4 regions of the Kitasatospora sp. HPM-01-4 genome follow, and region 2 is predicted to be linked to each of the others. Evidence: riboswitches for the same ligand, from Rfam matches in the RefSeq annotation. Region 2 holds a riboswitch; each other region holds the start of a gene.
What was found. Region 2 has a riboswitch for cyclic di-AMP ahead of ACSMTC_RS22400 (transglycosylase family protein). Riboswitches for the same ligand answer to the same signal wherever they lie in the genome.
Positions count from the first base shown of each region.

Region 1: linked by a shared signal. The riboswitch ahead of ACSMTC_RS31395 (transglycosylase family protein) and the one ahead of ACSMTC_RS22400 (transglycosylase family protein) in region 2 are both predicted to bind cyclic di-AMP.
Region 3: linked by a shared signal. The riboswitch ahead of ACSMTC_RS29060 (CAP domain-containing protein) and the one ahead of ACSMTC_RS22400 (transglycosylase family protein) in region 2 are both predicted to bind cyclic di-AMP.
Region 4: linked by a shared signal. The riboswitch ahead of ACSMTC_RS20630 (M23 family metallopeptidase) and the one ahead of ACSMTC_RS22400 (transglycosylase family protein) in region 2 are both predicted to bind cyclic di-AMP.

Region 1 covers NZ_JBPQGP010000005.1:7,184,189-7,188,923, forward strand. The annotation lists gene ACSMTC_RS31385 (hypothetical protein) at 1-295, shown strand, start outside; gene ACSMTC_RS31390 (hypothetical protein) at 303-503, opposite strand; gene ACSMTC_RS31395 (transglycosylase family protein) at 789-1,934, opposite strand; cyclic di-AMP (ydaO/yuaA leader) riboswitch at 1,942-2,113, opposite strand; gene ACSMTC_RS31400 (sirohydrochlorin chelatase family protein) at 2,645-3,562, opposite strand; gene ACSMTC_RS31405 (DUF397 domain-containing protein) at 4,011-4,247, shown strand; gene ACSMTC_RS31410 (ATP-binding protein) at 4,719-4,735, opposite strand, start outside.
Region 2 covers NZ_JBPQGP010000005.1:5,143,251-5,147,985, reverse strand. The annotation lists gene eno (phosphopyruvate hydratase) at 1-1,048, opposite strand, end outside; gene ACSMTC_RS22400 (transglycosylase family protein) at 1,291-2,145, opposite strand; cyclic di-AMP (ydaO/yuaA leader) riboswitch at 2,150-2,331, opposite strand; gene ACSMTC_RS22395 (cytochrome P450 family protein) at 2,643-3,896, opposite strand; gene ACSMTC_RS22390 (SDR family NAD(P)-dependent oxidoreductase) at 4,226-4,642, shown strand.
Region 3 covers NZ_JBPQGP010000005.1:6,641,229-6,645,963, forward strand. The annotation lists gene ACSMTC_RS29045 (response regulator) at 1-593, shown strand, start outside; gene ACSMTC_RS29050 (hypothetical protein) at 657-1,436, opposite strand; gene ACSMTC_RS29055 (PadR family transcriptional regulator) at 1,433-1,732, opposite strand; cyclic di-AMP (ydaO/yuaA leader) riboswitch at 2,142-2,313, shown strand; gene ACSMTC_RS29060 (CAP domain-containing protein) at 2,316-3,278, shown strand; gene ACSMTC_RS29065 (NAD(P)/FAD-dependent oxidoreductase) at 3,709-4,735, shown strand, end outside.
Region 4 covers NZ_JBPQGP010000005.1:4,741,556-4,746,290, reverse strand. The annotation lists gene ACSMTC_RS20640 (GNAT family N-acetyltransferase) at 1-429, opposite strand, end outside; gene ACSMTC_RS20635 (hypothetical protein) at 576-1,439, shown strand; gene ACSMTC_RS20630 (M23 family metallopeptidase) at 1,713-2,588, opposite strand; cyclic di-AMP (ydaO/yuaA leader) riboswitch at 2,601-2,759, opposite strand; gene ACSMTC_RS20625 (tautomerase family protein) at 2,931-3,134, opposite strand; gene ACSMTC_RS20620 (alpha/beta fold hydrolase) at 3,361-4,185, shown strand; gene ACSMTC_RS20615 (TetR/AcrR family transcriptional regulator) at 4,185-4,735, shown strand, end outside.

The DNA of each region.
Region 1 (4,735 bases), 2.0 Mb from region 2:
GGTGACGCTCAGCTGGCTGATCCTCGCGCTGGTGCTGGCACTGCCCAACCTCTGGACGCTGGGCGTCGTGGTGGGCACCGGCAGCGGAGCACACGCCGGACAGCGGGTGATGGACGTCAGGGCGCCCTGGTTCCGCGGCTCGACCCTGATCGGCGCGGTCATCGCGGCAGTGATCTTCGCGGGTCTCATGGTCTTCACCCGCGCCCGCTGGCCCCGGCACGACAGGAGACGGGGCAAGGGCGGGAGCACGGACCGCGCGGAGGAGGGCGAGGCGGAGCCGGGAAAGGCCGGATGACCGCTGCTCAGCCCTCCTGCGGGGTGCGCCTCTCCTCGCCGACCCGGTGTGCGTCGGCGGCATCGCCGGTGCGGGCCTCGGTACGGCGGCCGGCGGCCAGATAGTCGCGGACGACCAACTCGACCGCATCCTGCGGACTCCTGGTGCCGGTCAGCAGCATGACCTCGATCGCCAGATCGCTGTCGAGACTGATGGTGACCCGTGCCATGGCCGTTCCCCTCCCCTGCGGCAGTTGGGTGCGACCACGCACTCTAGGGGCGCGGGAACCGCTTGGCCAGCCTGCCACCCTGACGCGGACTCGCCGAGTGCCCGCGCTCCCCTCCTCGCAGGGCGCGGGAACCGCCCGGAGGGAGCCCCTGCCCGGGCCGGGGGGCCTTCGTGGGACTCCCCGCGCCGGCAGCCGTACCGGCAGAGGCCGCTGTCCCCGGCGCCGACCAGAGCACCGGGGACAGCGGCCTTGCGGTGGAACCGCTCAGGGAGTGTCCGGAGACCGTCAGACGCGGCCGGCGAAGTCCGGGGCCCAGTTGGCGATGGTCTCGGTCTTCACGCCCGACTTCGGGTTGGCGGCCTCGACGTACTTGCCGTCACCGATGTAGATGGCGACGTGGTAGACGCCCGAGTTGCTGCCGTTGTTGGACCAGAACAGCAGGTCGCCCGGCTGCAGGCTGTCCAGCGAGACGCGGGTGGAGGCATCGGCCTGGTCGGCGGCGACTCGCGGAAGCGAGATGCCGGCCTGGCGGAACGCGGCCTGGGTCAGGCCGGAGCAGTCCCAGCCACCGTCGCTGCTGCCGCCGTAGACGTAGGCCTGGCCGACCTTGGAGAGCGCGAAGTTGATCGCGGCGGCCTTGCTGCCGGTCGCGGGCGCGGCCGGAGCGGCGGGCTTGGCCGGGGCCGGGGCCGGAGCCGGAGCCGGGGTGCTGGGGCTGCTGCTCTGCTTGGGGGCCGGCTTCGGGGCGTCCTGCTGCGGCGCGGCGGTGGCGGTGCCGCCGAGAGCCAGCTGCTGGCCCGGGAAGATGACGTCCGGACCCTGGGTCAGCACCGACCGGTTGAGGTCGTACAGCTTCTGCCAGCCACCGTCGACGCTGTTCTTCGTGGCGATGCTCGACAGCCAGTCGCCGTCCACCACGGTGTACTTGGTGCCGTTCGTGGCCTGCCCGGCGGCGGCCGGGGCGCTCTGCCGCTTGGCGGCGGGAGCCTGCGCGGTCTTCGGCGCGGTGGTCGCGGCGGTGCTCGGGGCGGCGGCCGGAGCGGAGGTGTCGACCTGGGCGGCGGCGCCGCCCTTGGTCAGACCGGCCTTCACCGAGCAGACCGGCCAGGCGCCGGGGCCCTGCGAGGCGAGAACCTTCTCGGCGACGGCGATCTGCTGCGCCTTGGTCGCCTGGTTGGCCTGCGGGGCGTACTGGGTGCCACCGAAGGCGGCCCAGGTGGAGGAGGTGAACTGGAGGCCGCCGTAGAAGCCGTTGCCGGTGTTGATGCCCCAGTCGCCGCCGCTCTCGCACTGCGCGACCTTGTCCCAGGTGGAGACGGAGGCGGCGGACGCGCCGGACGCGACGAGGGCGGGGATCGAGAGGCCGAGACCGACCACACCGGTGGCGGCGATCAGACGGCGGGCACGCTTGTTGGCGTTGATGGGCAGCATGAAGGTGTGCGTTCCTCTCCCACGCCTGCGAGGTGAGCTGTCGGATTCGGGCTGGAGTTGCCCGGCCGTGCTGCGCACGGCTTCACCCCAAGCCCGGAGTCGGCCACTGCTGACCGCCTCTCGGGCGACTTACCTGGTTCCCCCGCCCCTGCCGTAGGTGCGTTCTGCGGTACCAACTGCTCCGGCGGCAGGACTCGGCGTTCCGGATGAGCTGGGTCCGTGTGTCAACGAACGGGGAGCACGTTAAGCAGACTTAAGTTGAAACTGCAAACACCTGTGAGTTCCCTCACAGGCTATTCGCCGATTCCTCAAGATCGAATGCGAATGGACATTTCCTGGAAATTCGATGGGCCTCTCTCAGGCGATCTGCACGGGTTGCGATCTGCCTGCCTTTCAGGTGATGCCACGGCAATTTCGGCCCGGATCGGGCAACCGGTTGTGAAACTTTTGAGAAGTCCCCGGGGGAGCGGAATCCGGGTCGGCGCCGCCCGATGAAGAGGGTGGTGGCAAATGTCCGAATTGTGAGTTGATGGGGTGGATGTCGCAGTGAGTTCACCAACTCTCCACCCGCCCCCGGCCGTACGGCTCTCGGAGGCGGGACCGGCGGACGGGCGCGCCCTTGGGGTCCCGGGTGCCGGATGGCCCCCGGCGGGCCCGGAAACGCCGAGAGGCCCCTCGGAGGGGGCCTCTCGAACGGGTCTGTCGGGCGCTCAGCCGGCGGGCTGTTCCGCGACGGCGGCAGGGGCCTCACCCGGGCCCGGGATGTTCAGTGCGCTCAGGTAGGTGGAGGCGATCAGCTGACCGACGGTCGGGTAGGCGCCGAGCGGGGCCGCGCTCGGGCAGCCGGTCTCCTCGGCCGCCGTGGCCAGCAGCTCGGGGTCGGCCTCCGGGCCGATGACCAGTGGGGCGAGCGCGGGACGCTGTGAACCGGTGGCCTTCAGGTGCTCGACCGCGGCGGCCACCGAGCCCGGTACGTCCAGGGCGGCGGCCACCACGGGCACCGCGAGCCGGGCGGCCAGCAGTACACCGGTGATTCCGGCCGCCGCGGCGGCCTCCTCGCCGCCGACGACGGTCAGTACCACACCGTCGGCCGCGGTGGTGATGGCGAACAGTCGGGCGCGGTCGGCGCGGGCCAGACCGGCCTCGGAGAGCCGCACGTGCACGGCTTCGGCCAGCAGTGGGTGCGGGCCGAGCGCATCGGTGACGGCGGCTCCCGTCTCGTCGGCCAGCCTGTACAGAGCCGTCAGGAAGTCGTGCGGGCCGGCCAGCAGCGGGATCACGACGGGTGCCGGCAGGCCCGCCTCGGCGGCCTGGGCGAGTACTGCGGCCACGGTGGGGGCGGCCTGGTCGCCGTTCTCCGTGTCGCCCTCCGGCGCACCGGCGGCAAGGTGCTCGCCGACCAGGTAGCCGGCGGCGGTCTCGGTGCCCGGCTGCTCGCCGCGCACGATGGACAGCAGTTCCTCGACGATCGGGCTTGCCTCGGGTCCGGCCGCGGCGGGGACGGCAAGCAGCAGGGCCGGGGAACCGGCAGGGACCTCGGGGCGCTCAGGACGGCGGTGGCGCCCCCGCGCACGGGAGCCTGGAGTGCGGACGGGCAGTGGCGCGCCCGGGATGGCTGCGGTGCTCATGGCGGAGATCGTAGGACATTCGGCAGGCAGGACTGCATCCGGATCCCGAGAGTTGACATCGAACCTGCTAGTAACCGGGACAATTACCACCAAATTACCCAATCCTTGCTGACGGTCGGTCGCATCACGCAACCGAAACCCCGTCAGCTCCCGTCCCTGGTGACGTGTCTCACAGGTGATCGCGGGCGGCGGACCGTGCGTCCGACGCCCGGCCTACGAAGATCAACACGGTGGCGCAGGCCCGGTACGGGCAGTCATCGGCCGGGCTCCGATTCGCCGGGCTATGTCCACTTACGTTCCGTCAAAGACGGTCAAGCGGAGTGGTTGGCGTACATTCCGACACGCTCGGCTGCACAAGCAATGTCCCGTGCTGATGCACGTGCACTGGAGCTATCATCGCGTCAAGTAGGGCGTAAGCCCGGCAGGTCTGGAGAATCCGGTGCAAGAGATGCAGGAAACGTACAACGGCATGGCGGCCACGGACCTCGATGGTGTGGTCTGGCAGAAGAGCCGGTACAGCAATTCGCAGGGTAACTGCGTGGAGTTCGCCGCACTGCCGGGCGGTGAAGTGGCGATGCGCAACTCGCGGTTTCCCGAGGGGCCGGCGCTGATTTACACCCGGGCGGAGATCGCCGCGATGCTGCTCGGCGCGAAGGACGGGGAGTTCGACCATCTGGCGGGCTGAACCACCCGTCAACTCTCTTGCTACAGGCCGTCGTGGGATCGATCACCACGGCGGCCTCCATCGTTTCCGGGGGCTGTTCGCTTCGGGGCTGTTCGCTTCGGGGCCGCTCGCCTCGGGGCCGCTCGCCTCGGGGCCGCTCGCCTCGGGGTCGCTCGCCTCGGGGTCGCGCGGAGTCGGCGGTGGCCGTTCGGGGCCGTCCGCGGGCCGGCGTCCGTCCGCCGCCGCGGGTGGCGGTCCCGGGTCGCGGTCGAGGAGGGTGGCCGTGGGCGGTCGGTCGCGGGGTGCACCGGCGTGGTCGGGTGCTCGGGTCGCCGGGGTTGCGCGGGTCCGGTCCTGGAGGCTTCGTCCCGGTCCGGGGATCGGGGTGGCGGCTCACGGGCTACGGCCGCCGGGTTCCGGTGGGCCGCGGCAGAGCGGTGGCTCGCCTCGGCCGGCTCGCCCTCGGCTGTCGTGCCGGGCGGTTCAGGCAGTTCAGGCGGAGCGGCGGT
Region 2 (4,735 bases):
CGACGGCGTCCAGGGTCTCGGTCAGCGAACCGATCTGGTTGACCTTCACCAGCAGCGCGTTGGCGGTGCCGGTCTCGATGCCCTTGGCCAGGCGGGCCGGGTTGGTGACGAACAGGTCGTCACCGACCAGCTGGACCTTGTCGCCGAGGCGGTCGGTCATGGCCTTCCAGCCGTCCCAGTCCTCCTCGTTCAGCGGGTCCTCGATGGAGACCAGCGGGTAGTTGGCGACCAGGTCGGCGTAGTAGTCGATCAGCTCGGACGCGGAGAGCGCCTTGCCCTCGAACTGGTAGGCGCCGTCCTTGTAGAACTCGGTGGCGGCGACGTCCAGGGCCAGGGCGATGTCCTTGCCCGGGGTGTAGCCGGCCTTCTTGATGGCCTCGGTGATGAGGTCCAGGGCCTCGCGGTTGGAGTCCAGGTTCGGGGCGAAGCCGCCCTCGTCGCCCAGGCCGGTGGACAGACCGCGGTCCTTCAGCACGGCCTTGAGGGTGTGGTAGACCTCGACGCCCCAGCGGACGGCCTCGGAGAACGACTCGGCGCCGATCGGCGCGATCATGAACTCCTGGATGTCGACGTTGGAGTCCGCGTGCGAACCGCCGTTGAGGATGTTCATCATCGGAACGGGCAGCACGTGCGCGTTCGGGCCGCCGAGGTAGCGGAACAGCGGCAGGTCGCTGGCCTCGGAGGCGGCGTGCGCCACGGCGAGGGAGACGCCCAGGATGGCGTTGGCGCCGAGCGAGGACTTGTCCGGGGTGGCGTCCAGGTCGAGCATGGCCTGGTCGATCAGGCGCTGCTCGGTGGCGTCGTAGCCGACCAGCTCCGGGCCGATCTGCTCGATGACGGCGAGGACGGCCTTCTCCACGCCCTTGCCGAAGTAGCGGCTCTTGTCGCCGTCACGAAGCTCCAGGGCCTCGAAGGCACCGGTGGAGGCGCCGGACGGGACAGCGGCACGGCCGGTGCTGCCGTCGTCGAGGCCGACCTCGACCTCGACCGTGGGGTTGCCGCGCGAGTCGAGAATCTCACGGGCTACGACGACATCAATGGACGGCACGAGGCATCTCCTAGCGGAAGCAGGTCCAGCGGACAGGGGGTGCGGTCTGCGGACGGTTGCGGAGTCGTTACGACCAGAGCCTAACCGCACCGGGCCGCCGGGCCACGCTGCCCTTGGTCCCGTCTCATCGTGTGGCCGCTCTACTCGCCGGTAGTTCACCTGAATGATGACAGGGAGGCGACGAGGGCGGACGGGGCCGTTCCCGCGACGGCTGCGGAAACGGCCCCTCATGCCGCCGGGGGTCAGCCCAGCTTCAGCACCTGGCCGGGGAGGATCAGGTTGGCGTCGCCTCCGATGGTGGCGCTGTTGCTCTCGTAGAGGTGCTGCCAGCCGCCGGAGAGGTGCTGGGCCTGGGCGATGCCCGACAGGGTGTCACCCTCCTTGACGGTGTAGCCGCCGGTGGCCGCGCTCTGCGTGGTGGCGGCGGCCGGGGCCGCGGCCGGGGCCGGGCTCTGGGCCGGGGCCTTGGCGGCGGCACCGCCGGCGAACTGGTTGTAGATGCTCTGGTGGCTGGTCCAGTACCAGCCGCCGTTCTTCTGGTACCAGTACTTGCCGGAGGCGGCGTCGTAACCGGCCTTGCCCGGGAAGGACGGGGTGGCGCTCTGCGGCGAAGTGTCCTGCGAGGACTGCTTCTTGTAGCTCTTGGCGCTGCTCTGGCCGCCGGAGGAGCCGGACTTGGAGCCGCTGTGGCTGCCGGTGTCGACGTCGGCGGCGGAACCGCCCCTGGCCAGACCGGCCTTGACCGAGCAGACCGGCCAGGCGCCGGGACCCTGCGAGGCGAGGACCTTCTCCGCGATCGCGATCTGCTGACCCTTGGTCGCCTGGTTGGCCTGGCCGGCGTACTGGCCGCCGCCGTACGCCTTCCACGTGCTGGAGGTGAACTGGAGGCCGCCGTAGAAGCCGTTGCCGGTGTTGATGCTCCAGTCGCCGCCGCTCTCGCAGTCCGCGACCTTGTCCCAGGTCGTCACGGAGGCGGCGTGTGCGCCGGTGGCGGTGAGCAGCGGCAGCGCGAGACCGACGCCGGCCACACCGGCCGCGGCGATGGCCTTCTCGGTCTGGGTCTTGCGACGATGACGGCCCGAACCGGTGAACAGCATGAAGGTGTCCTCTCCGCACGCCTGCGAGGTGAGCTGTCGGGTTCGGACCGGGAGGTTGGCCCGGCCGCGGCGGGCGGGACAGGAGTGCCTCCTGCCCTGCTGACGCGGCTTCACCCCAAGCCGTGAGAACGGCGGAATAACCTGGGTCCCCCGCCCTTGCCCAAGGGTTCTGGTCGGTGTCCCGAAGCGCGGCGGGCAAGGTTTGGCGTTCCTCGCAGCGGGGTTCGCAGTGCGAACTCCACGGAGACTACGCATACCTTCGTATCAATCACAAGCTCATATCCCGTACATCACACGGGAATTACAGTCAGTTTATGTATGCCTACAAACGGTGCAACTTTGTCCGGTTTGATGCGTATTCAGAGGTTCCCAAATCGGACTAACCCGACACTCCGTCAGCCCGACACGCCCGGTTTGCCGGGTGTCCGGAAGTCCCTGGACGCCATGTGGCACATCTCACCGAAATCCTGAGAATGACGGCCGGATTACGGGGAAGATCAGCCCTGCCGCGCGGTAAATGAAACCGGGAGTTCGCGCAGGCCACGCATGATGAGACCGCCGCGCCAGCGCAGTTCGGCGGGATCCGCGGCGAGCCGGAGATCCGGCAGCCGGGTCAGCAGGGTCGCCAGTGCCCGCTGGCCCTCGAGCCGGGCCAGCGGCGCGCCGATGCAGTAGTGGATGCCGTGGCCGAACCCCAGATGCGGGTTGTCCTTCCGCGCCAGATCGAGCGTGTTCTCCTCGGCGAACCTGGCCGGATCGCGGTCCGCGGCCGCCAGCACCACCAGCACCGGGTCGCCGGCCGGGATCTCCACCCCGCCGATGCTCAGCGGACGGGTCGCGAACCGCCAGGTGGCCAGCTCCACCGGGCCGTCGTAGCGCAGCAGTTCCTCCACCCCGGTGGCCAGCAGCTCCTGCTCGCCGCGCCCGATCGACTCCTGCAGCAGGGCCAGCTGCCCGGGGTTGCGCAGCAGTGCGTACACACCGTTGCCGATCAGGTTGACGGTGGTCTCGAAGCCGGCGAAGAGGAGGATGAAGGCCATCGCGGCGGCCTCGTTCTCGGTCAGGTGCTCGCCGTGGTCGCTGGCCCGGATCAGACCGGAGATCAGGTCGTCCCCGAGGTCGGCCCGCTTGCGGTGGATCAGCTCGGCCAGGTACGAACGCATCCGCTTCACCGCCCGGCCCACACCGCCGCGCTGGCCGCCGTGGTGCCGGATCATCATGCCGGCCCAGTCCCGGAAGTCGTCCTGGTCCTCTGGAGGGACGCCCAGCAGGTCGCAGATCGCGTAGATGGGGAGCGGGAAGGCGAACTCGTGGATCAGGTCGGCCGAACCGCGCCCGGCGAAGCCGTCGATCAGCCGGTCCGTCAGCTGTTGCACCCTCGGCTCGAACTCGGCCACCCGGCGCGGGGTGAACGCCTTCGACACCAGCCGCCGCAGCCGGGTGTGGTCCGGCGGGTCGATGTTCAGCAGGTGGGTCATCAGGTCCGCCTGCCGCTCCCCCGGGATGCCGACCCGGCCGCTGCGGTGCGCCTGCTCGCTGTGGTGGGCGGGGTTTTTGGACAGTCTGCTGTCGGCCAGCGCCTGCCGGGCGTCCGCGTACCGGGTGACCAGCCAGGCCTCCACCCCGCTGGGCAGCGTGGTGCGGTGCACCGGGCTGTGCTCGCGCAGCCAGGCGTACGCGGGATAGGGGTCGGCGGCGAACTCCCAGGTGAAGAGTGCGGGCTGCGGGGTGGATTCGGGCGTTTCCGGCATGTCACGACGGTATCCGGCGGCGGGCGGGCGGCTCCACGCGGGCGGACGGCGCCTGAGCGGCGGTGGGTCGGCGTCCCGACGGAAGGTGGACAGGGGACGGACAGGGGGCCGTGGGGCTGTCGGTAGGGGGCGCGAGGATGACAGGGTCGTGACGTCCGGATAACGCCGCTGGCGGGCGTACCGGTCCGCCCTCTCAGGAGTGAGCCTGGTCACCTGCCGGGTAATGAGTGTCGCGGAGGGTCGAGCAGTGCCTACGATCCTCCGCAATGACTCTGATGGACGGCAGTGCGGGGCCGTCCACGGGGTGCGGCTCTAAGGAGGAGCAGGCCATGCGAGTAGCCGGGGCAGTGGTGGTCATCGCGGTACTCGAAGGCGGGTCCGGGGACGGGCTGGCCCGCCGGTTCGCCGCTGCGGGTGCCGCCGGGATCCTGGTCGCCGACCTGCGCGCCGGTGTCGCCGAGGACCTCGCCGCCGAACTCGACCGGCCCGGCTGCCCGGTGGTCGGCGTGTCCAGCGACATCCACCAGCCCAGCGACATCGCGGCGCTGGTGGGGACCGCCGCGAAGCACCTCGGCCCGATCGACCTGTTCTGCGTCTCCGGCCCCGACGGCGAGCGGATCGTCGCCCTCTGCGACCTGCCGGACCACCTCGACCCGCTGGCCGAACTCCTCGCCCTGGTGGGCGACGCCATCAGCGAGGTCGTCCCGGCCCAGCGCCGCCGCGTCGACCAGCCCCAGTCCGTCTGACCCTCCGGGCCCCGGTGCTCGGGAAGGGCACCGGGGCACTGCTCAGGGGTGCGGCCGGCTCGGTCGCCCCCTGCCGATGAAGGGGTGACCGCC
Region 3 (4,735 bases), 1.5 Mb from region 2:
TCACCGCCGCCGTCGGGGACGCCGAGGAGCTGGTCCGCGCGGTGGACGCGGACCTTCCCGACCTCGTCCTCACCGACGTCCGGATGCCACCGGGTTACGGCGACGAGGGCCTGCGGGCCGTCCTCGAACTGCGCACCCGGCACCCCGAGTTGCCGGTGGTGGTGCTCTCCCAGTACGTCGCCACCGCCTACGCCGCCCAGCTCCTGTCGGGCGGTGACCCGGGCCGGGGCGGACTCGGCTACCTGCTCAAGGACCGGGTCGGTGAGGTGGCCGAGTTCCTGGACGCGCTGCGCCGGGTGGCCGACGGCCGGACCGTCATCGACCCCGAGGTCGTCAGGACCCTGCTCACCCAGCGGTCCGCCGGCAGCTCCGCCGCCCGGGCGCTCGACCGGCTGACTCCCAGGGAACGCGAAGTCCTCGCCCTGATGGCCGAGGGCCGCAACAACCAGTCCATCGCCCGGGAGCTGGTCGTCACCGAGGCCGCCGTGGTCAAACACGCGGGCAACATCTTCACCAAACTCGATCTCGACCCGACCGACGGCAACCGCCGTGTCCTCGCCGTCCTCGCCCACCTCCGCGCCGACGGCGGGTAGCCGGCGTAGCCGGGGCTCCGGTCGGAGCCCCGGCAGGGGCGGGGTGCGGCCCGGCGGTCCCGGTCAGTCGGTGGCCACGGACCGCAGGTCGCGCAGGGTGGCGGTGAGTGCCCACGCGAGCAGTACCAGCGCCGCCCCCGCCGCCACCGCGATGTGGTCGGGGGTCTGACGGGCCGCCGAGGCCGCGAGGACGACCGATCCGGTGAGCACGCCGGCCGCGGTCAGGCTCCACAGGCCCAGGCGGAGTCGCCCGGACGGGGGCGCTGCGACCACGGTCCCGCCGAGGCCCGCGAAGAACCGGCAGGTCTGGACGGCTCCGGCGGCCAGGGTGGTCCAGTAGGCGAAGACGGCGAGGTGGTGCCAGGGGCCCGTGGCGAGCGAGGGCGCTCCGAGGCGCACCACGGCCACCATGCCCGCCCCGACCAGGGCGGGGGCGGCGAGCCGGCGGAGCGCCCGGCCGGCCAGTGCGGTCGCGGCGGCGCGGGTCGGGCGGGGGAGCGGCGCGACGAGGGCGAGGCCGAGCAGGAACAGGACGGTGCAGGTGTTCCCTGCCCAGGTGCCGCCGGGGGCGGAGGTGAACCGGGCGCCCTGCGCGGTGGCGACGCGCCCTGACAGTGCGCCGAGCGCAGCGACCGTTATGGCCAGCGTGGCCGCCCGTTGGCGGCGCTGGGCGTGGTGGTCGGCGGGCCAGATCGCGGGGTGCAGCCACATGTCCGCGATGCCGACGGCCAGGCTCGGCCAGGCCCGCCAGCCGGCCGCCCGGGCGTCCTCCTCGAGCGCCTCGCCCCACCGCTCCCGGAACACGCCGGGGTAGAGCCGGACCAGGCCTCGGTGGAGACTCAAGCCGGGCTCACCCCCAGGCTCCGCAGTCCAGCCCTGGCGACCTTCGCCATGGACCGCAGTTCCTGTTCAAGTACCTGGCGGCCCTTGGGAGTCAGCCGTACGGGCCGCTGGCGTCCCTGCTCCTCGGCGGGCTCGATCAGCTGCTTGGCCTCCAGCCGGCTGAGTGCCCCGTACAGGCTCCCGGGGCCCAGTCGTTCTCCGACCAGTTCCTCGATCGCCGTGTTGATGGCGTAGCCGTGCAGCGGCCCGTCGGCCAGCACGCACAGCACCAGAGTCTGGGCGTCGTTCGCCTGCATCCGCCGCGCTCCTCTCCCTCTTGGGCGAAACGGTACTACGCGGTGTGTACTGTGCCGCCACGCCTGACAGTGAGGCCCTCTTGCTGCTGCGAGCAGCCCGTCCGTCCACCGTGCCGGTCGCGGCGACGGCGGCCGCCGACCGGGGATGCGGCCGGCCGGCTCCGATGGCCGAGGGTCGCAGTACCCGGTGTCGGGGCCGGGGAAGTCGGGTCAGAAAGGTGTCCGATTAGGTCGTTTATGGGCAATGTGTCACTGAATATGGCAATCAGTCAGCTTTTCATGCCATTTCTATGTGAGGTGCGTAATACGAACTTGTGTCCGGCGGGTGGAACTGCCTAGCGTTCAGGCTGTTCGCACCTGCGGACCCTGCCGCCGGGACGCCGAGTCCTGTCCACCGGTCGGCAGGACGTCGAGCAGTGCACCGGGCAGGAGCGGGGGAACCAGGTAGTTCGCCGCGCCCTGCCCAGCCCGCTCCCGGGCTCGGTGGGTCGCGGCTCGGGGTGAAGCCGTTCTGTGTGCGGCCGGGCTACCTCACGGCCCGAACCCGACAGCTCACCTCGCAGGCGTCGCAGAGGAACGCCCCATGCTGACTTCAGGTTCCGGCCGGCATCGCCGTGCGCGCCGGAGTTACACCCCGCGTCTTGCCGCCACCGCCGGGATCGCCGGCGCCGGTCTCATGCTGCCGCTGCTGAGTGCGAGCGGAGCCTCCGCGGCGCCCGGCTCCCACACCTACGCGAGCTACGCCGGGTGGCAGGAGCACCACCAGTACCACCACCAGGCCGGCTCCGGGGGGCAGCGCCACCAGGCCGGCTCGCACACCGCGCCGCACGCCGCGCGGCCCGCCGGTCAGGCTCCCGCCGGGAAGTCCCACGCCTCCCCGACCGCTTCGGCCACCCAGGCCCCGGACACCGAGAGCGCGCAGCCCGCCGCCGACTACCAGGGCTCCCACGGCGCGCGGCCGACCGCTCAGGCCTCGACCCCGTCGTCCGACGCCTCCGCTCCGTCGTCCGAGGCGTCCGCCCCGTCGTCGCCGTCCGCGTCCCCGTCGGCTCCGGCCGGCCAGGCCCCCGCCGCCACCCCCACGGCCACGCCCACCGCCCCGTCCGCGACGAGCGGTTCGAGTTCGGACGCCGTACAGCAGGTGCTCAGCCTGATCAACCAGGCACGGGCCGCCCAGGGCCTGCCCGCCTACACCATCACGGCGGGTCTGACCCGCAGCGCCGAGGCCCACAACCAGACGATGGCCGGCGGCTGTGGCATGTCCCACCAGTGCCCGGGCGAGGCCGAGTTGGGAGCGCGGGAGACGGCCGCGGGCGTCCAGTGGAACGCCATCGGGGAGAACATAGGTTACGGCGGCGGGGTCGGCTCCGCCGCCCAGGACATCGCCGCGATGGCCGTCAGTCTGACCCAGGACATGCTGAACGAGACGCCGCCGGACGACGGCCACCGCAAGAACATCCTCAGCGGCGAGTTCAGCCACATCGGCATCGCCGTCTACCGGGATGCCCACGGCACCGTCTGGCTCACCCAGGACTTCTCCAACTGACCTGTCCTGTAAGGACATCGGCCGAGATGGCCCGGTCCTCTCCCCGGCAGGGCCCGCCGCCCCGTTCCCTCGGGCGGCGGGCCCTGCCGGACGGTGCGGTGTCGGGAGGTGGTGTCGAAGGCGGGGCGTGTCCATCGGGTGCGCGACCGGGATCGCCCGGGCGGTTCCGTGTGGGTGGCGTTCCTTGTCGATGCACGTTCACCTCCAGTCCGATCTGATGGTTAGCGGCCCAGCTCGGGTGGGCAGAATGCATCCGGTTCGTCCTCGCACGCTCCCCACGTACGCTGCACGCGCTGGTCCGCGCCTGTGCACCACCCCATCGCACCGCAGCACCACCTTCCGCCTCCGCGCCGCACCACCCGCCTCCGCACCACCCGCCGCCCAGTGCAAGGCCCGGCGTACAGCTCCGCCGGGTGAGAGAGGGGCCGAGATGTCGTTACCTGTTGGCAGAGCCGCCGTGCTGGGAGGCAGCCTGGCCGGGCTGCTGCACGCCTGGGTCCTCGCCGAGGCGGGCTGGCAGGTGACCCTGGTGGAGCGCGACCGCCGACCGGGCAGGGCCGAGTTCGCCGGGGGAGTCCCGCAGGCCCGCCAGGCCCACCTGCTGATGCCGGCCGGACTGGATGCCATCGAGCGGCTGCTGCCCGGCACGACCGAGCTGCTCATCGACGCGGGGGCGCAGCGCCTCGGCCTGCCCAGCGACATCCGCTGGCTCACGCCGGCCGGCTGGCTCCCCTCCTTCTCGCCGCGGCACACCATCGTCAGTCTCACCCGCCCCCTGATCGACTGGGCGCTGCGCCACCAGGTGCTGTCGCACCCGGGTATCGAGGCGCGTGAGGGAGTCGACGCCGTCGGGCTCACCGTCGCCGGACCCCGGATCGCCGGAGTCCGCTACCGGCGGCGCGGCGACCGTGACCGGACCGAGTCGGTGCTGCCCGCGGAGGTGGTGGTCGATGCCACCGGCCGTACGTCCCGAACTCCTCACTGGCTGAACGACCTTGGGCTCGACGCGCCCGAGGAGAGCGTGATGGACGGCGGGGTCAGCTACTCGACCGGGCTGTTCCGCAGGGCCGAGGGGGGCCTGTCCGCCGGCCGTGCGCTCTACCTCCAGCCCCGGCCCGGGCGCAATCCGCGCTTCGGGCTGCTGTTCCCGGTGGAGGGGGACCGCTGGATGGTGACGGTCGGCGGGATGCGCGGCTTCACCGCACCCACCGACCTCGACGGATTCCTCGCCTTCAGCCGGGAGTTGCGCACACCGGACCTGTACGAGCTGCTCAAGGGCCTCGAACCGGTCGCCCCGATCCACGGCTTCCGCCCGCCGCCCAGCCGGCGGCGGCACTACGAGCGGCTGGCCGGTCTACCCGAGGGGCTGCTGGTGGTCGGCGACGCTGCCTGCACCTTCAACCCGATGTACGGGCAGGGCATGTCGGTGGCGGCCCGGTCCGCGCTGGTGCTGCGCG
Region 4 (4,735 bases), 400 kb from region 2:
CCCGAAGGCGAACTCGCAGAGCAGCGCGGTGATTTCGCTCGCGTACCCCTGCCCCCAGCTGTCGCGGCGCAGCGCGTACCCGAGGGTGGCGGAGCGGTGGTCGCCGAGGCTGAGCACGGCGGTGCCGATCGGGGTGGCGTACCCGGGTTCGTCGTCGGCGAGCACGGTGACGGCGAGCCGGTAGTCGGTGCGCGGGTCGGCCTCGGCCTGTTCGATGTAGAGCTCGATCTGGTCGGCGCACATGTCGTGGTCACCCGGTTCGAAGGCCAGGTACCTGGCGGCCTCGGGGTCGCCGAAGACCGCGTACAGGGCGTCCACGTCCCGGGGCGTGTGGTGGAACTCGCGGAGGGCGAGGCGCGGGCCGGTCAGCAGCACGGCCTGCCCCGGCCGTACCGGTCCCGGTTCGGCCGACTCCAGTTCTGGCTCCATGCCGTCCGACCCTACAGCGGGCCGCAGGCGCGGGCCCGGTGCTGCCCCGGGCCCGCCGGTCCGGGACTGCGCTACGGCGGGCCGCAGGCGCGGGCCCGGCGCCCGCCCGGCCGCCGGGTGGGGGCACACCGGCTACGGTACGTAGCGTGAACCACGATCTGCAGCTCACCCCGCATACCCGTACCACCGACCTGCTCACCTGGGCGGCCGAGCAGGGGTACGAGCCGGTGCCCGAGGAGGCGCTGCGGACGGTGCTCACCCTGCTGGAACTCGGCGGCGCGCCGATGCACGAGGGCTTCCCCGAGCTGAGCTCGGCGCTGCTGGAGCAGCTGCTGTACGAGCAGCTGTACCTGTACGTGCAGCCCGTGGCGGAGCCGGAGGCGTACGGGCGGGCGGTGCGGCTGCTGATCGAGCACCAGCGGGCCGCCCGGCGGCTGAACGCGAAGCGGCAGGCGAAGCTGCACGCGGAGGCCGAGTGGCAGGGCGAGCTGCTCTGCGACCTGCTGCGCCGGCCCCATCTGGTGACCTGGCCCCGGCTGTACGCGCTGCTGATGCGCGCCGACGGCGTGGACGTCGCCGACGGGGCGGCCGTGCGGGCCTGGCTGGAGGAGTTCCGCGGGCTGACTGAGGAGCAGCGGATCGCGTGCTTCGTCTGGCTGGAGGAGCAGGGGCTGCTGGAGCCGGTCCAGGGGGACGAGGGATGGAACCGGGCGCGGCTGCTCTCGGTGGGGATGGCCACCGACGGTGCGCGGCTGCTGCTGGAGAACCGGCTGATGGAGCGCAGCTACCGCAATCTGGCCGGGCGGAACGCCCTGGGGCTGCCGATGCCCGACGAACTCGCGGGGGATTTCGAGGGGTTCGAGGCGGCGGTGGCGGCGGAGGCGCTGCGGCTGTGCGGGGAGTGGACGGTGCCGGGGCTGCCCGAGCTGCTGGTGGCGGAGTTTCCGGACCTCGCGCCGGAGCCGGGGACGCAGGAGATCGAGGAGTACGTGGCGGGCACACAGGCCTGACGGCCCGGCCGGGAACACCCGGCCACCCGATCGGCGGTGCGACCGCCCGGGGAAACTCGGGAGCCGTCCGGTTCCCCGGCTCCCGGACGGCGCGAGCCCCGCGAAGGCGCCGGGTCGCTCGCGCCCCGTTGCGAGTCGTGCCGGTGGCCGAACGACCGCCAGGCCGCCGGGCCGCCCGCGTCTCGCCGTCGATAAGCCAGGTCACCGAACGGCCGCCACGGCCACCGGAGTTACCCGCGTCTCACCGTCGGCGGCCCGGTGGCCGAACGGCCGCTACGGCTGGAGGCCGTGGGAGTGGAGCCAGGCCAGCGGGTCGACCGGGGCGCCGCCGGCCGGGCGGACCTCCAGGTGGAGGCGGGGGCCGGGGGCAGCGCTGTCCGGCCGGAGGCCGTGGGAGCTGCCGGTGGCACCGACCCTGCCGAGCTGGGTGCCGGCGGCGACCTGACCGGAGACGGCGGAGACGGCGGAGAGGTGGCAGTACCAGATCTCGGTGCCGTCGGGCAGGGTCTGGATCACCCGGTACCCGTGGGCTCCGCTCCAGCCGGCCGCGGTGACCGTGCCCGCGCCGATGGCGGTGACCGGGGTGCCGACGCGGGCGGCGAAGTCCAGGCCGGGGTGCGGCCGGGTCCAGTGCGAACCGGCCTGGGCGGACTCCGCGGTGAGCGTGTAGTCGCCGACCGGCAGCCGGAGGGTGCCGAGCCGGGCACGCTCGGCCGCGGCCTGGGCCTCGGCCTGCTGGACGGCCCGCTTGGCCTCGGCCCCCTGAGCGGCGGCCAGCCGGGCGGACTCCTCGGCGGTGGTGCGCTCCCCGTCGGCCTGCTGCTGGATCCGGGCGGTGAGGGTGAGTCCGGGGTCGGTGGCCAGCACGTGGTCCGAGGCCGTGTCGGGGACGGAGAGCGCCGGTGCGGGGGCGGGCGGCTGGGCGACGGTGGCCGCGGCGGCCGTTCCCGCGGTGGCGAGCCCGGTGGCACCCAGGCCGGCGGCCATCGCGGTCACGCCGAGCAGCGAGCCGCCGCTGCGCGACTGACGCGGCAGCCGGTGCCGAGCCGCCCCGTCGGCTGCCGGCTCCTGCGGAAGGTCGAGCAGCTGGGGGCCGGACCCGAGGCTGCCGAGCCCGAGGTTGGCAGGGCTGTGCGACAAGGACGCCACCAAGGCGCGCTCCTTTCCTTCCTTCGCGCCGACCGGGTTAGCTGACGGGTTCGGAGCAGGAAGGTCTCCTACGGGCGGACCGAGGCCCGCCCGATTCACCCCAGGAACGTGGTTCCCCGGCTCCCGGACCCGTCCGGCAGGCGGGTCCTGAGGATTAGGCGACGGCGCACGGTGCCGTTCGGGTACGGCGTTGCCGACCGCGCTGCGTTATCAAACGTTAATCCGAGAAGCCCATGATTCCAAGCTGCACAGCTGGTGAAGTCCTGGCTTCCTGGGGCGTAATGGTCGATTTGTGACTATTGGCCAGGTTGTCCGATGACGGACCGTTATCCACCAGGGTGTTCAGCCCTGGCTCTGACGGTCCAGCTCAGCGACGGTCGTACCGGCGATCGCCCAGTTCTCACGCGGCACCTCCTCGATCGCCACCCAGATGTTCTCCGGCTTCACGCCCGTGATCCGGGAGTACGTCTCGGTGAGCTCGCGAGCGATCTCGGCCTTCTGCTCCTCGGTGCGACCGGCCAGCTGCTTGACGTTGATGAACGGCACGGGGGGCTCCTCGGGGTCGGAATCTGCGGCCAGCCGCACCGTATCGCACGGTTCCTGAAGACCCCTCGACCCGAAGGCCCCTCGCCCGAGGACGCCTCACCCGAAGACGCCTCAGCCCGGGAACCGACCCCGAAGACCTCGCCCCGAGGACCCCTTGACGGCTAAGGCTAATAGCCTTAGCTTTATGGCTACAGGAAGCAGCCACGAAAGACAGCGGAGGCAGGACATGTCCAGCACCCAGCAGCCCGACACCCGGTTCCTCGACGTCCCCGGCGGCCGGATCGCGTTCGACGACAGCGGCGCGGCCACCGGCGGCGCCACCGTGGTGCTGCTCCCCGGGATACTCGAGTCCCGCACCCTGTACCGGTTCCTGCGTCCGCTGCTCACCGCGGCCGGCCACCGGGTGATCTCCATGGACCTGCGCGGCTTCGGCGAGTCCTCGATCGCCTGGGACGACTACTCCCCCGATGCGGTCGCGCAGGACGTGCTCGCCCTGCTGGACCACCTGGACATCGCGCGGGCCGTCCTGGTCGGCCACTCGTACACCTGCGCCACCGTGGTCAAGGCCGCGGCCGCCGCCCCCGAGCGGGTCGCCGGGGTCGCGGTGACCGCCGCCTTCCTGGAGCACTCGCCGAACGCCCTGCAGCGGGCGCTGATGAAGGCGCTGGCCCCGCTGGTACTGACCTTCCCCGGCGTCTGGGGCTCCGCCCAGCGGTACTACTACCCCTCGCGCAGGCCCGCCGACTTCGAGAATCACCGGGCTCGGCTGGTGGCGGCGCTGCGCACCCCCGGCCGGAAGGCCGCCACCCGGGGCCAGCTGACCGGTGACTCCATCGCCCTCGGAGCGGCGGCGACGGTGCGCTGCCCGGCCCTGGTGATCATGGGCGGCAAGGACGTCGACTTCCCCGACCCGGCCGCGCTCGCCGACCGGCAGGCCGCCGCGCTGAAGGGCCGTAAGGTGATGATCGGCGGTGCCGGGCACTACCCGATGGCCGAGTTCCCCGAGGCCACCGCCGACGCCCTGCTCCCCTTCCTGCACGAGGTCGCCTGATGCCCAGGGTCGGACTCACCCCCGCCGCCGTCGTGGGCCATGCCCTCGAACTGATCGACGAGGAGGGCCCCGAGGCCCTCACCCTGGCCGCCGTCGCCACCCGCGCGGGCGTCGCCACCCCGTCCCTCTACAAGCACGTCAGCGGCGGTCTGGCCGAGCTGCGCCGGCTGATCGCCGTCCGGATCACCGAGGAGCTCGCCGAGCAGCTGGCCACGGCGGTGCTGGGGCGCAGCCGGGACGAGGCCGTCGAGGCGCTGATGGCGGCCTACCTGGACTACGCGGGCCGCCACCCGCGCCGGTACGCCGCGCTGCCGCAGGCCCCGCAGGAGGACGAGGAGCTGCGGTACGCGGCCGGCCGGCTGGTCGGGGTGATCCTGGCGGTGCTGCGCGGTTACGGACTCGAAGGCCCGGAGGCGATCCACGCGGCGCGTACGGTGCGCTCGATGGCCCACGGCTTCGCCTCGCTCTGCACCGGCGGGGCCTTCCAACTGGCCGAGGACCTGACGGTGACCCGGCAGCGGCTGGTCCGCGTGCTGACCGAGGGTCTGCG